3 regions of the Erwinia sp. AK-PDG3-5 genome follow, and region 2 is predicted to be linked to each of the others. Evidence: predicted binding sites of a transcription regulator. Region 2 holds the regulator's gene; each other region holds the start of a gene.
What was found. The regulator PurR, encoded in region 2, represses purine synthesis genes. The targets are predictions, from matches to a motif close to CANGCAAACGTTTGCNTG.

Region 1 (4,834 bases), 2.3 Mb from region 2:
TCTGGACGAGTCTGGCTATAAAGGCTGGATGGTGGTGGAAGCCGAGCAGGATCCGGCGTTAGCCAATCCGTTTGAGTATGCGGTGAAAGCCAGAAAATATATCCGCGAGACCGCCGGCCTGTAACCGAGGCGGCAGTGAAATAAGAAAGCCCCTGACCAGCACGCTGGCAGGGGCTTTTTGTCATTCAAACAACGGCGATTATTTCAGCGCAATCGTTTTGATGATGTTCTCAGAGTCGGTCTGAGACTGCTGCTGGTTTTCTGCTGGCAGCGTAATCTGCATGGTCAGCAGTTTGCCATCCACCTTCGCCAGCACCACGGAAGACCAGGAAGACTGGTTCTTGGCGGAGATCACCGTATCCAGCTGCTGAGCAGGCTGGCCGCTGATTTCAATCGCTTTATTGGTCACGACCTGCAGCTGAGGATCGCGGTTGCGCTGCTGCTGCTCAAGGCGGCCAGCCAGCACGTCCAGTCCATCGGTCGTCGCATCACCTTCAATCACGATAATCGCTTTCTGGCCGGTCGCATCAGCATAGACGTGCATGTTATTGGCCTGGGTGCCAAGCTTGCCGCTCTGATCGGACATCCCGGCGGGCAGGGTGAAGCCCAGCTTGCCGTCCATCAGGGTGACGGCCTGGCTGCTCTGGCTGCTGCTGACGCCGTTATCATCCGCAGAGGCTTTGTCATCTTTGCCGTCGCAGGCGGTCAGTCCAACCACCAGTAAGCCGATACCGGCATATTTCAGTAAGTTACGCATCATGATCCCTTTTACGTTAGTCGTGTGCTGCTTTACAGCCCCTCATAAAATAGTAATCAGCGGGCAAAAGCAACTGTCGCTCTGTCACAGAATGCAGCTTAGCCGAAGTTAATCTGAGCGCGGTTCGATTTTTCCGCCAGACGCTTCAGCATGGCATTCAGCAGCAGGCCATAAGCCGGCAGGAAGAAAATCATGCAGATAAGCACCTTGAAGCTGTAATCCACCAGGGCGATCTCCACCCAGTTCTGCGCCATAAACGGATCGGGACTTTTGTAGAAGGCGATAAAGAAGAACGCCAGCGTATCGCTGATATTGCCGAGGAACATCGCGGAGGCCGGGGCAATCCACCACTGCGGCAGCTGGCGCAGACGGTTGAAGACGTGCACATCCAGCACCTGGCCCAACGCGTAGGCCATAAAGCTGGCGCAGGCGATGCGGGCAACGAACAGGTTGACGTTTGCTAATGCGGCAAAGCCCTGCCACTCACCCTGATAGAAGAGTGCGGAGACGGCGTAGGAGATAAACAGTGCCGGAACCATCACCGCAAGGATGATGCGACGAGCCAGCGGCGCGCCAAAAATGCGCACGGTGAGATCGGTTGCCAGGAAGATAAACGGGAAGCTGAACGCGCCCCAGGTGGTGTGAAAACCGAAAATGGAGATCGGCAATTGCACCAGATAGTTACTGGAGGTGATCACCAGCACGTGGAAAAGGGACAGCCAAATCAACGCATGCGTGCGCTGACTATTCGAGAACGAAATCATCATATGACCTTTTTGAAGATTGGGGTGAGGGAACCCAATGAAAAATTGTGTCGCAATAGCGATTGCGCGGCATCTTACCGAAACAGAGTGCTATTGCAACGGTTAATTTTAGCGCAAACGTTATCGTCTCGGCACCTACTTGCACATGCAAAAGGTGAGGGTAAAATGAGCGCAGGTATTTCTTCCGTTTTAATGAGACTGCTATGAGCGATCTGTTCGCCAATCCCGATCAAACCCTCGATGCGATGGGCCTGCGCTGCCCGGAACCTGTGATGATGGTGCGTAAAACCGTGCGTCATATGCAGGAGGGCGAAACCCTGCTGATTATCGCTGACGATCCGGCTACCACGCGTGATATCCCCGGCTTCTGCCGTTTTATGGAACACCAGCTGGTAGCGCAGATGACCGAGCAGACCCCCTATAAGTATCTGCTGAAGAAAGGGCTCTGAGCATCGGCTGCGGGCCCGGCTTTACGCGGGGCCACTCAGCGTTTGCGCAGCAGCCTTAACGCATTCGCGGTGACCAGCGCCGTTGCGCCGGAGTCTGCCAGTACCGCCAGCCACAGGCCGGTAATTCCCAGCAGCGTGGTCACCAGAAACACCCCTTTTAGCCCCAACGCAATAGTGATGTTTTGTCGGATATTGGCATGCGTGGCCCTGGAGATACGGATCATCGTCGCCAGTCCGCCAAGCCGGTTGTGCGTCAGCGCGGCATCCGCCGTTTCCAGCGCGACATCGCTGCCGCTGCCCATCGCAATCCCGGTCGTCGCGGCTTTCATTGCCGGCGCATCGTTAATACCATCACCGACCATCGCCACCGGCTGCTGCTGATTCAGTTCGCCAATCGCGGTGACCTTATCCGCAGGCAACAAGCCTGCGCGGTAGTCGATGCCCAGCTCACCGGCGATCGCCGCAGCGGCGCGCGGATTGTCTCCGGTCAGCATCACCGCCTGAATATCCAGCGCTTTTAACTCCGCCAACGCGGCGGCGGCATCGGCACGCAGCGTGTCACGCAAGGCGATCAGCGCCGTTGGCTGATTCTCCTGCAACAGCACCACCACGGTGTTTCCTTCTGCTTCCAGCGCGGTCACCCGTTCCTGCTGTTCAGGGCTGAGCGTGCCTTGATCCAGCCTGGCGGGCGCGCTGATTAGCAGTGAGTGACCACTGACGATAGCCTCAACGCCGCTGCCGGCCAGCGCGCGTTGCGAGGTTGCCGCTGCCAGCGTTAAGCCACGCTGGCCAGCCAGCGCCACGATGGCTTTGGCTAAGGGATGCGACGAACCGGTTTCCACCGCTGCCGCTTTGGCCAGCAGGGAATCTTCACTCTCCTCTGCCAGTGGGATCAGCGCGGTGACCTGCGGTTTTCCTTCGGTCAGCGTGCCGGTTTTATCGAAGGCAAAGGTGCGGATGGCGTTCAGGCTTTCCAGCGCGGCACCGCCTTTGATTAACACACCCCGACGGGATGCCGTAGCCAACCCGGAGGTGATGGCGGCAGGCGTTGAAATCACTAATGCGCAAGGGCAACCAATCAGCAGCAGCGTCAGGCCTTTGTAGATCCACGGCTGCCAGTCGGCGGCGAACAGCAGCGGCGGGATCACCGCTACCAGCAGCGCCATCGCCATAATCACCGGCGTGTAGATGCGGCTGAAGCGGTCAAGGAAGCGCTCAATCGGTGCCCGGTTGGATTCGGCTTCTTCAATCAGATGCAGAATGCGGTCGATGGCACTTTCACCCGGTTTGGATACCACTTCTAACAGCACCTGGCGGTCCACGCTCAGGCAGCCTGCGGCAACCGCTTCGCCTTGCTGACGCTCGACCGGCACGGATTCGCCGGTTAATGCGCTCTCATCAAAGCTGGCAAACGGCGAGAGTAAGCGCGCATCGGCGGGCAATCTCGCGCCGGCGGCCACTTCAATTCTGTCGCCAGGGCGCAGTTCACTGAGGGCAACCGTTTCACGCTTCTCGCCGCTCACCCGGACAGCTTCTTCCGGTTTCAGGGCCATTAAGGCGGTCACGCCACGGCGGGCGCGGCTGGCGGCAAAGGATTCCAGCCGTTCACCCAGCAGGAACAGCAGCAGCACCATCGCGGCTTCTGCGGTGGCGCCAATAAATAATGCGCCGATGGCCGCGACGGTCATCAGGGTTTCAATGGCAAATGGGGTGCCGCTGCGGATCAAACGCAGCGCGCTGCGGGCAATGGGCCAGGCACCGGCGAGGGTGGTCAGGGTGAAAGCGATCTGTCCGGCTGCAGGGCTGACAAGGTCGATCAGCCAACTGGCCAGCATCATCACGGCAAGCAGAATAATGGCGCGATTTTCCTGCCAGAAGCCCGGCGTGGTGGCGTCGGTTTTGACGGCATCGCTACGTTGCAGGGTGAAACCGGCTTGCTTCACCGCCGCTTCAACCTGCTGGCGGACGTCGCGATCGGCGTTCACGACCAGTTTTTCGGTGGCATACAGCACGCGAGCCGTATCGACTTCGCTGAGCTTGCTAACGGCGGTTTCAATTTTTCGTGCGCAGCTGGGACAATCCATTCCGCTGATTATCCAGCTGAAACGTTCTGCGGAACCTCTCCTGTCGCTTTCCTCATCGGCATCGCTGCCTGAACCGCAGCCGGCCTCGCTGCAACAGCTGGTTTCAGCGGTGACTGAGGTCATCATCGAGATTTTTTTGATGGTTGGGCGAGGTTTACTGCTGCAACCCTGCTGGCTGTGAGCATGGCGTTGGCCACAAGGGCAAGAAGATGAGTGCTGATGCATGGCGCCTCCTGATGGGCAACGGCGGGAAACGCTCCCGCCGATGACGCATCTTACACTCTGGAGTGGACTCCAGAGTCAAGGCTTTTACGGCGATTACAGATACAGCGAACGCACGATCATAAAGTGACCGGCAAAGTAGCAGGCGGCGACAATCGCCCGGTCAGAGGTGAACCGGCGACGATAGTGGCTGACAAGCCAGACGATATTGGCCAGCAGCAGCAGCGAAGTCCCTACCATCAGCGTGAAGCTGTAATCGGTTGGGCGGAAGAAATACTGCTCGGTGGTCAGCCAGACCATCAGCAGGGTCATGCCGATAAAGGTGCAGATCGGCCAGCGCAGATCTTCCAGTCTGGACCAGATGGTGGCGATCAACAGCGCGCCAATTACCAGTACCGTCAGCGGGATCGGCCAGAAGAAGGTCAGCGTCATATGGCTGGCGAAGCACAGGGTATACAGCAGATGCGAAAGGAAAAATGCGCCAATCGCGTACAGCATGCGCCGGTTAGGTAATAGCGTCAGTGCATCACCAATCAGCGTGGCCAGCAGGCCAAACAG
Region 2 (4,834 bases):
GATACAGCACAAACCCAGTTGCAGCGTGTTCTGCAGGGCAGCGGCTTTACCACTCGATTGCGGGAAAGGTAAGAGGGCATTCGACACGACAATCGGATAAATCGCACCGTTTGCTAACGCCATACCGCAGAACGGCAGCAATAACGCCACCATAGACGGATCTTCAATCTGCGCGGCGATAAAGAAAGCCACAATACTGAGGGAATAGATTGCCAGCAACCAGGGCAGCAGGGAGCGGCCTTCAGTGTGTTTCAGCAACGTACGGCAGCCAAAGCCGCCAATCAAAAAGGCCAGCGTCTGAGGCACGTAGCTCAGCCCAATGTCACCGGGAGACATGCCCAGAGCGCCAAGAATGAAGGGCGACCCGGTCAGCCAGGCGAAGAAGCTGGCTGAACAGGCGGCATAAATCAGCACGTTACCGCTGTAAACCGGCGATTTTAACAGGCTGAAAAAGCCCATTTTCTTCACGCCATCCACCACCGGCTTCTTCACCGTTGGCGCGAGGAACAAGGTGGAAATCAGCAGCACCACTGCGACCAACAGCAGGGCGACAAAAATGGCGCGCCAGCTGAAATGGTTGAGTAACCAGGCGCCCAGTAACGGCGCGAGCGCAGGCGAGAGTGCCACTAACGGCATGATCGAGGCGAATACGCGGTTTGCCTGGCTGGCGGAATAGCGGTCGACAACCAGTGCCTGCCAGCTGACGGCAGCGGCACAAATCCCCACCGCTTGCACAAAGCGCAACGCCAGCAGGGCAGCAGCAGAATTTACCCACCACATCGCGCCACAACTGACGGCGAACAGACTCAGACCCATCAACAGTACAGGCTTACGGCCAATACGATCCGACAATGGACCCCAAAACAGCTGGGCGATGGCAAAACCCGCCAGGAACAGGCTGAGGCTGGCACTGATGATCCCGGCATCGGTTTGCAGGTCTTGTTGCATGGCACCAAAGGCAGGCAGGTACATATCGGTAGCGAGGAAACCTGCCACGCTTAACAGCGCCAGGTAAACAATAAATCCTTTCGAAGGCATTCTTTTTCTCTTTATTTGTGATGAACGAAACGCCGCAGAGTGTAATCGCGTGCCATACAGCTTGTGAAACGGTAATATTTGCAGGTTGCGTTCAAAAATATTGCAGGCAGATTATGTGGTCAGAACATTCCCTTGAAGTGGTTGATGCGGTTGCCCGCAGCGGCAGTTTTACCGCAGCCGCCGTAGAGCTCCATCGCGTACCCTCAGCCATCAGTTATACCGTGCGGCAGCTGGAGGAATGGCTTGCCGTGCCGTTGTTTGAGCGTCGCCATCGCGATGTGGTGCTGACCGATGCGGGACGGGTATTCATCCAGGAAGGGCGTAGTGTCATCAAAAAAATGCTCGCCACCCGGCGACAGTGCCAGCAGGTCGCTAACGGCTGGCGAGGGCAAATTAATATCGCCGTCGATCGCATCGTTAAATCTCAGCGCACCCGGCAGCTGGTAGTCGACTTTTATCGACACTTCCCGGATATGGAACTGCATCTGTCAGCAGAAGTATTTAACGGCGTCTGGGATGCGTTGGCCGACGGGCGGGTGGATGTGGCCATCGGCGCGACACAGGCTATCCCGGTAGGAGGCCGGTTCGCCTTCCGCAATATGGGCGCGCTCAACTGGCGCTGTGTAGTCGCCTCGAATCATCCGCTGGCACGTCAGCACGCAGAAACCAGTGAAGAGGCGATCGGCGAATGGCCTTCACTGGTGCTGGAAGATACCTCAAGAGCCTTGCCGAAACGCACCACGTGGACACTGGATAATCAGCGGCGGCTGGTGGTGCCAGACTGGGAAAGCGCGTTTGACTGCCTGCTGGCGGGCTTGTGCGTGGGGATGGTGCCGGGCCATTTGGCGCAACCCCTGCTGCAAAAGGGCGCTTTGCATGAACTGACGCTGGAAGGCGGATTTCCGGACAGCCCGTGCTGCGTGAGCTGGTCTGAGCAGCAGGCTTCACCGGCGCTGAGCTGGTTGCTGGATTATCTGGGTGACAGTGACACGCTGAACAGTGAATGGCTGAAGGAAGAGTCCTGAGCCAACAGGGTGTGCCGAGGGAGAATTCTCCCTCAGCACTAAGCGGGATTAGCGGCGATAATCCAGGAAGGGACCATCGGCAACCGAACGGCGTTCGATCAATGTAGGATGTACTTCAATCGTCTGCGGTTCTTCACGCTTGCTGGTGATACGATCCAACAGCATATCGAAGGCGGTTTCGCCCAACTGTTCTTTTGGCTGGTGAACCGTGGTCAGCGCCGGTGTGAAGTAACGGGCGTTGCGCACGTTATCGTACCCGATCACCGATATATCCTGCGGAACGCGCAGGCCCATCTCATCAGCCGCACAAATTGCGCCCATCGCCATCACATCGCCACCGCAGAACACCGCCGTTGGACGCTGCTTCTGTGAGAGGATTTGCTGCATCGCCTGATGACCTGATTCTGGTTCGAAATTGCCCTGAACCAGCCACTCGTCACGCAGGGTAATGCCCGCTTCAGACAACGCTTTCATAAATCCGGCAAGACGGCCACCGCCGGTGTTGCGCTCCATCTGACCCGGGATGACACCAATATCTCGATGCCCACGGTCGATCAGATAACGCCCAGCCAGATAACCGCCTTCAAAGGCGTTGTCTTCTACCGTATCGGTAAAGTCACCGCGCGATTTACCCCAGTCCATCACCACCATCGGAATATTGCGGTTATCTTCCAGCATGGTGATCAGCTCGTCCGGGTATTCGGAACACATCACCAGCAGGCCATCGACGCGTTTCTGCGCCATCATCGACAGATAGGCCTGTTGCTTGGCAAGATCATTGTGGGCGTTACCGAGGATCAGCGTGTAGCCTTTGGCAAAACAGCGGTTTTCAATGGCTTCAATAATTTCGGCGAAATAGGGCGCCTCGCTCGAGGTAGCCAGCAGCCCGATGGTTTTGGTGTGATTCACTTTCAGACTACGGGCAACCGCGCTGGGTGAATAGTGGAGCGCCTTAATAGCGGCCCACACGGCTTCCCGCGTTTCTTCTGCAACGAAACGGGTCTTGTTGATGACGTGGGAGACGGTGGTGGTGGACACCCCGGCTTGCTTTGCCACATCTTTAATTGTTGCCATGAAATAACTACTCCTGCGCCTATCTTAACTGTTTGATAAGCCTGTTGTTAATCGTTTGCCTGGTGAGATCGAAAACCTGACGTCTGAAGTCGTTTTTTAGTTGCTGTCCGGAGTCGTCAGGAAGGAAAAAGCGCTGATTAAAGACCGCTAAACACCTTAAGGTGCGGGCCGTTGCGCAACAAAAAAAGAATTCTAACAAGGCTTGGCAGAGAAAACGAGATTTTTACCGTCAAGTATGGGAAAATTGATGGCATCATAAACTGTAGGGCTATTTAGGATTAAAAATGGATACCGATCTGAAATTCTCGTTACTGACCACGGTTTGCGCACTGTTGATGATTATGGCGTTTAGCTTCACCGCGATCATGCATTAAGTGCAAACAGGGCCGGTCTGACGATCGGCTCTGAGTATTTCTGCTATCGAATGGTTTTTGGCGTCATCATCCGGCGGGCACCAATATAGTGGCGCTGCCAGTAATCATCTGCCAGGGCGCTGACCTGAATATCCTTGCCAGTACGTGGCGACTGAATAAACTTCCCACCACCCAGATACACGCCAACGTGATCCGCCGTCTCGCGCCCGTTAATGCGGAAGAAGACTAAATCGCCTTTCTCCAGCTCATCACGTTTTATCGAAGCCGCATCATGCAGGTGATACATCTCATTCGCCGTGCGCGGGATTTTAAACTTCACTAAATCTTTGTAGGCATACCACACCAGGCCGCTGCAATCGAAGCCGGTTTTAGGCGACGTTCCGCCCCACTGGTAAGGTTTACCTAACTGGCCCATTAGTTTGGTCATCGCTGTTTCACGGGCTTTTTGATAACGGGCGCGGTGAGCTTTGCTTAACTTTAATGGCGCAGAAACAGAATCTGACGTCAGCTCTTCAGCAGTATCGACAACCTTGCCACGATGGCGGCCATAGCGTTTTTTTCCGGCGTTTAAGGTGGTTTTCTTTTTGTATTTGCTGGAGTGCAACGGGGCAGTCTCAACAGAGGCGGTTTGCAGCGAAGGTTTCTTTTTAAGCTTCAACTTCTGTACTGAGGTTAAGCGAGATTTTTTGCTGGTGGATTCTTTAACTTTTTTTGTGCTGTTGGCTTTAACCGGTCGGCGTTTACGTCGCTCATCCTCTCGGGCAGGCGTGCTGCTATCTGCCTTATGATGATTTGCATTAATAGGGGCATGTGGCGATGCGTGCGCCATATTGAAAAACAGCTGGGCAAAGGCCAGCATGAAGAGCGTGATAAGTAAACGCATCGTTACCATTAACAGTTTGTGCTACGACCAGAGGCCACAGCTTGCCAGAAACAGGGAGTTCTGCCTTTCAGCAGCGTCATTTTGCAATTCTAATCTAACTCATTAACAAAAGGTAAGGTCTTTTTTGTTTCAATGATACAGAGCAAGTAAAAACTGTAAAAATTAGCCAAATCAGCTGTTTATATGCGCAAAACCTGTGCTTTTCTCATGCATTAATTCAGCGAAAGCAATAGGAAAATGTTATTTTAACGCTATCGCCTGCCTGCTGGTGGCTCTGAGGGCGTACCCAACTGTTAAAAAATGTCGTTTTCATCGGGCCCGCAGAGTCGCTACAATAAATAGACATGAAGTATCCGATTAAGGAAGCCATTTATGAGTACTATTGAAAAAATTGAGCGCCAGATAGCAGAAAACCCGATTCTGCTGTACATGAAAGGCTC
Region 3 (4,834 bases), 810 kb from region 2:
GGCTGCGATAGTGGCCTGACATCAGGAAGCAACGCACCGTTTCTGCATCGAAGTGCTGCAACACATCGCGCACGGTAAAGAAGTTATTCAATGATTTGGACATCTTCTCACGGTCGATCATCACCATGCCGGAGTGCATCCAGTAGTTCACATAGGGACCTTCGTGTGCACAGGTCGATTGCGCTATCTCGTTCTCATGGTGCGGGAACATCAGATCCGATCCGCCACCGTGGATATCAAAATGCTCGCCCAGCTGTTTGCAGTTCATCGCGGAACACTCGATGTGCCAGCCAGGACGGCCTTCGCCCCACGGAGAAGACCAGCTTGGCTCGTTGGCTTTCGACATTTTCCATAGCACGAAGTCCATCGGATTGCGCTTCACGTCCTGCTCAACTTCCACGCGTGCGCCCGCCTGTAGCTGCTCAAGATCTTGACGGGACAGTAAACCGTATTGCGGATCGCTCGGCACCGAGAACATCACATCGCCGTTGCTGGCAACGTACGCGTGCTCGCGATCGATCAATTTGCTGACGATCTCAATGATCTCGCTGATATGGCGAGTGGCGCGCGGTTCCTGATCCGGTGGCAGGATATTCAGCGCGGCAAAATCCTTATGCATCTCGCCGATCATCCGGTTGGTCAGCACCTCAACGGTTTCGCCATTTTCATTGGCGCGCTTGATAATCTTGTCGTCAATATCGGTGATATTGCGGACATAATTGAGCGAATAGCCGAGATAACGCAGATAACGAGCTACCACGTCAAACGCCACAAAGGTTCTGCCGTGGCCAATATGACACAGGTCGTAAACGGTAATGCCGCACACGTACATGCCGATCTTACCTGCATGAATAGGTTTGAATTCCTCTTTTTGACGACTCAGGGTATTAAAAATCTTTAGCATTGAGACATTCCGTTTTGACGTGTGCGGGTTAAAACCAGTAAAAGGCTTATTCTGACGTATTGTTAACGGAAGCGCCACGCAAAGCAAGGTTATGCCCCGTGCCGTTTATGCACTGATGCTGACTCGTCATCACATTTTGTGATATAAAAGCCGTCTATTAATTGCGTACTGGCGCCCTCGTGCTGCCGGTGCTGCTCTACCATTCACACTTCCAACCTTTACAGGATGAGAACATGGTCACTTTCCAGACAAATCATGGCGATATCGTTATCAAAACCTTTGATGACAAAGCGCCAGCTACCGTAGCTAACTTCCTGGATTATTGCCGTGAAGGTTTCTACGACAACACGATTTTCCACCGTGTCATCAATGGCTTTATGGTTCAGGGCGGCGGCTTCGAGCCGGGCATGAAGCAGAAAGACACCAAAGAAGAAATCCAGAACGAAGCCAGCAACGGCCTGAAAAACACCAAGGGTACGCTGGCAATGGCCCGTACTCAGGCGCCTCACTCAGCAACCGCTCAGTTCTTCATTAACGTGGCAGACAACGACTTCCTGAACTTCCGTGACGAAAGCCTGCAGGGCTGGGGTTACTGTGTGTTTGCTGAAGTGGTTGAAGGCATGGACGTGGTTGAGAAAATCAAAGCGGTCGCCACTGGCCGTAGCGGTATGCACCAGGACGTTCCTAAAGAAGACGTTGTGATCCAGAAAGTCACCGTCAGCGAATAATGCCTCACACGCTTTTTATCGCAGATTTACATCTGTGCGCAGAAGAACCGGCAATTACTGCCGGTTTTCTTGCTTTTTTACGCCGTGATGCGTTCCATGCCGATGCACTGTATATTCTCGGTGACCTGTTTGAAGCCTGGATTGGCGATGACGATCCTGACCCGCTTCATGCTGAGATCGCGGCCGCACTGCTGACCCTGAAGCAACAAGGGATCCCCTGCTACTTTATTCACGGCAACCGCGACTTCCTGGTTGGCAAACGCTTTGCCCGCGCCAGCGGCATGACGTTACTGCCGGAAGAACAGGTGCCGGAACTTTACGGTAAACGCATACTGATCATGCACGGCGACACGCTCTGTACCGACGATCAAGGCTATCAACGCTTCCGCAAAAAAGTGCATCAACCCTGGCTGCAATGGCTGTTCCTTGCCCTTCCTTTATTTGTCCGCCAGCGGATTGCGTTGAAGATGCGCGCAGGCAGTAAACAGGCGAACAGCAGCAAAGACGTTACCATCATGGATGTGAATGATGAGGCCGTAAAAGCCGCGATGACCCTTCACCAGGTGCAGTATCTGATCCACGGCCATACGCATCGCCCGGCGATTCATCAGCTTGAGGTCAATGGCCAGCCTGCCGAGAGACTGGTGCTGGGTGCCTGGCATCACGAAGGTTCAATGATCCGCGTTAGCGAAGACGAAACCACCCTGATTTCCTTCCCGTTCTGAGCCCTAAAAAAATCCCGCAAATGCCCGTTTCATGCCTGGGCAAACGTTTTCCTTGATGCCGAGTCATGCTATCCTCTTTGCCCTTCCCATCTGACCGCCCAAACGGCTTTCAGGTGACGTATGTACAATCACAGGAGTCAGACCCGCATGTCATCCAACGCCGCGCAGGCCCGCATCGCTATTGTCATGGGTTCCAAAAGTGACTGGGCAACCATGCAATTTGCCGCCGAAATCCTCACGACTCTGGCAGTGCCCTTCCAGTGCGAAGTCGTTTCGGCGCACCGCACCCCGGACAAGCTGTTCAGCTTCGCTGAGCAGGCTGCGGATAATGGCATTCAGGTGATCATTGCTGGCGCTGGCGGCGCGGCGCATCTTCCGGGCATGATTGCGGCGAAAACGCTGGTGCCGGTGCTGGGCGTGCCGGTACAGAGTGCAGCGCTGAGCGGCGTGGACAGCCTTTACTCAATCGTGCAGATGCCACGCGGTATTCCGGTTGGCACGCTGGCGATTGGTAAAGCCGGTGCGGCCAATGCGGCGCTGCTGGCGGCGCAGATTCTGGCCACCCACGATGCAGAACTGCGTTCACGGCTGGCAGCGTGGCGTCAGGCACAGACCGATGAAGTGCTGAATAACCCAGATCCGCGGGAGGAAGCATGAAGCCGGTCTGCGTATTAGGAAATGGTCAGCTGGGCCGCATGTTACGTCAGGCTGGCGAGCCGCTGGGCATCGCCGTCTATCCGGTAGGATTAGATGCCGAGCCGGAAGCGCTGCCGATCCAACAAAGCGTGATCACTGCGGAAATCGAACGCTGGCCGGAAACCGCCCTGACGCGCGAACTGGCGAACCACAACGCTTTCGTCAACCGCGATATTTTCCCGCGTCTGGCCGATCGCCTGACGCAGAAGCAGTTACTGGACCAGCTGGGTCTGGCCACCGCGCCCTGGCAGCTGCTGGCGGATGCCGCAGAGTGGCCGCAGGTGTTCAACACCCTCGGTGAACTGGCCATCGTTAAGCGCCGCACCGGCGGTTATGACGGCCGTGGTCAGTGGCGTCTGCGCGCGACGGAAACGGATTCGTTGCCAGCCGATTGCTACGGTGAATGTATCGTTGAGCAGGGCATCAACTTCTCTGGCGAAGTGTCGCTGGTGGGCGCGCGCGGCCATGATGGCAGCACCGTTTTCTATCCGTTGACCCATAACCTGCATGAGGACGGCATTCTGCGCACCAGCGTTGCCTTCCCGGATCCTGACGCAGCCTTGCAGAAGCAGGCCGAAACCATGCTGTCAGCCATTATGCATGAGCTGAAGTACGTCGGCGTGATGGCGATGGAGTGCTTTGTGGTGCCGGAAGGCCTGCTGATTAACGAACTGGCGCCACGCGTTCACAACAGCGGGCACTGGACGCAGAACGGCGCGTCCATCAGCCAGTTTGAACTGCATCTGCGGGCGATCCTCGATCTGCCTTTGCCGACGCCGGTGGTCAGCACGCCGTCGGTGATGGTTAACCTGATTGGCACCGCCGTGAATCTGGACTGGCTGAATCAGCCGCTGGTGCACCTGCACTGGTACGAAAAAGAGGTTCGTCCCGGCCGTAAAGTCGGTCACCTGAACCTGTCGGATGTGAGCAAACCGGCGTTGCAGGCCGCTATTGCGGCGCTGGTGCCGCAGTTACCTACCGAATATGCCAGCGGCATCGCCTGGGCGGTTAAGAAATTGCAGGGCTGATAGGAAAAATCTGGCAGGAACGTCGGACAAACGGACGATTTTCCTGCCCGAGCTGCAAAAGGACAGTCCTTAACTGTACTTAAGTATGGCTATCAATTACCTGGCAAAAAACGTATTGTATTGGCGAACAAAAATATAAATATTCTTTATTATTAGTACATTAGATTTAATTTGCCAACACCAAGGGAACCAGTACCAAACTTGTTATGTATAAAAAGGTAAATAATATTCACCTTTACGATACCACTGATGCGATCTGGTTCACCCTTACCGCCCCGCCCTTCTCTGCCAGTCTGACTTCAAAACGCCTGATTTTTCCGCCGACTTCCCCGACTTTATCTAGCAGTGCTTTTCCCCCGATCCGTTGCGCGCCGGGGTTAGGCGAATGTTTGGAGTTATGATAAAATTCTGTATTAACTATGGAAGAAATATTTTCCCAGGGAGATAATGACATGGCTAAATTATTTTTTGATAATCAGGCTATTAATACGTCAATCAAAGAATATCTGGAAAGGAAGCTGGTTCAGTTCAATAACATTAAATACGCCTATGCCATTATGAGTAAAAGGAATCCTGCGGATTTCTCCATTATCTCTAACCGGCAGGAGTGGTTTAAAGTTTATATCGAGAACAACTTCCAGTTTATCGATCCGGTGTTGATTACCGCTCTTTACCGTATGACGCCTTTCTCCTGGGATGAAAACCTGATGCTGAATAAAGGCGTCAAGGTACCCAAGCTGTTTGATATGGCAA

Region 1: tusA (sulfurtransferase TusA) is a predicted target of PurR. The motif match lies at 1,632-1,649, and genes of this name have one in related genera.
Region 3: purE (5-(carboxyamino)imidazole ribonucleotide mutase) is a predicted target of PurR. The motif match lies at 2,394-2,411, and genes of this name have one in related genera.

What each region holds. Positions count from the first base shown of each region.
Region 1 is NZ_CM165967.1:352,155-356,988, forward strand. Features, by position in the region: gene iolE (myo-inosose-2 dehydratase) at 1-124, shown strand, start outside; gene AC1UKS_RS01535 (DcrB family lipoprotein) at 200-757, opposite strand; gene AC1UKS_RS01540 (7-cyano-7-deazaguanine/7-aminomethyl-7-deazaguanine transporter) at 856-1,521, opposite strand; gene tusA (sulfurtransferase TusA) at 1,725-1,970, shown strand; gene AC1UKS_RS01550 (zinc/cadmium/mercury/lead-transporting ATPase) at 2,006-4,279, opposite strand; gene AC1UKS_RS01555 (lysoplasmalogenase) at 4,373-4,834, opposite strand, start outside.
Region 2 is NZ_CM165967.1:2,691,916-2,696,749, reverse strand. Features, by position in the region: gene punC (purine nucleoside transporter PunC) at 1-1,038, opposite strand, end outside; gene punR (DNA-binding transcriptional activator PunR) at 1,152-2,063, shown strand; gene purR (HTH-type transcriptional repressor PurR) at 2,112-3,137, opposite strand; gene cydH (cytochrome bd-I oxidase subunit CydH) at 3,422-3,511, shown strand; gene AC1UKS_RS12365 (C40 family peptidase) at 3,555-4,394, opposite strand; gene AC1UKS_RS12360 (Grx4 family monothiol glutaredoxin) at 4,767-4,834, shown strand, end outside.
Region 3 is NZ_CM165967.1:3,505,268-3,510,101, forward strand. Features, by position in the region: gene cysS (cysteine--tRNA ligase) at 1-904, opposite strand, end outside; gene ppiB (peptidylprolyl isomerase B) at 1,138-1,632, shown strand; gene lpxH (UDP-2,3-diacylglucosamine diphosphatase) at 1,632-2,357, shown strand; gene purE (5-(carboxyamino)imidazole ribonucleotide mutase) at 2,505-3,014, shown strand; gene purK (5-(carboxyamino)imidazole ribonucleotide synthase) at 3,011-4,081, shown strand; gene AC1UKS_RS16310 (helix-turn-helix transcriptional regulator) at 4,534-4,834, shown strand, end outside.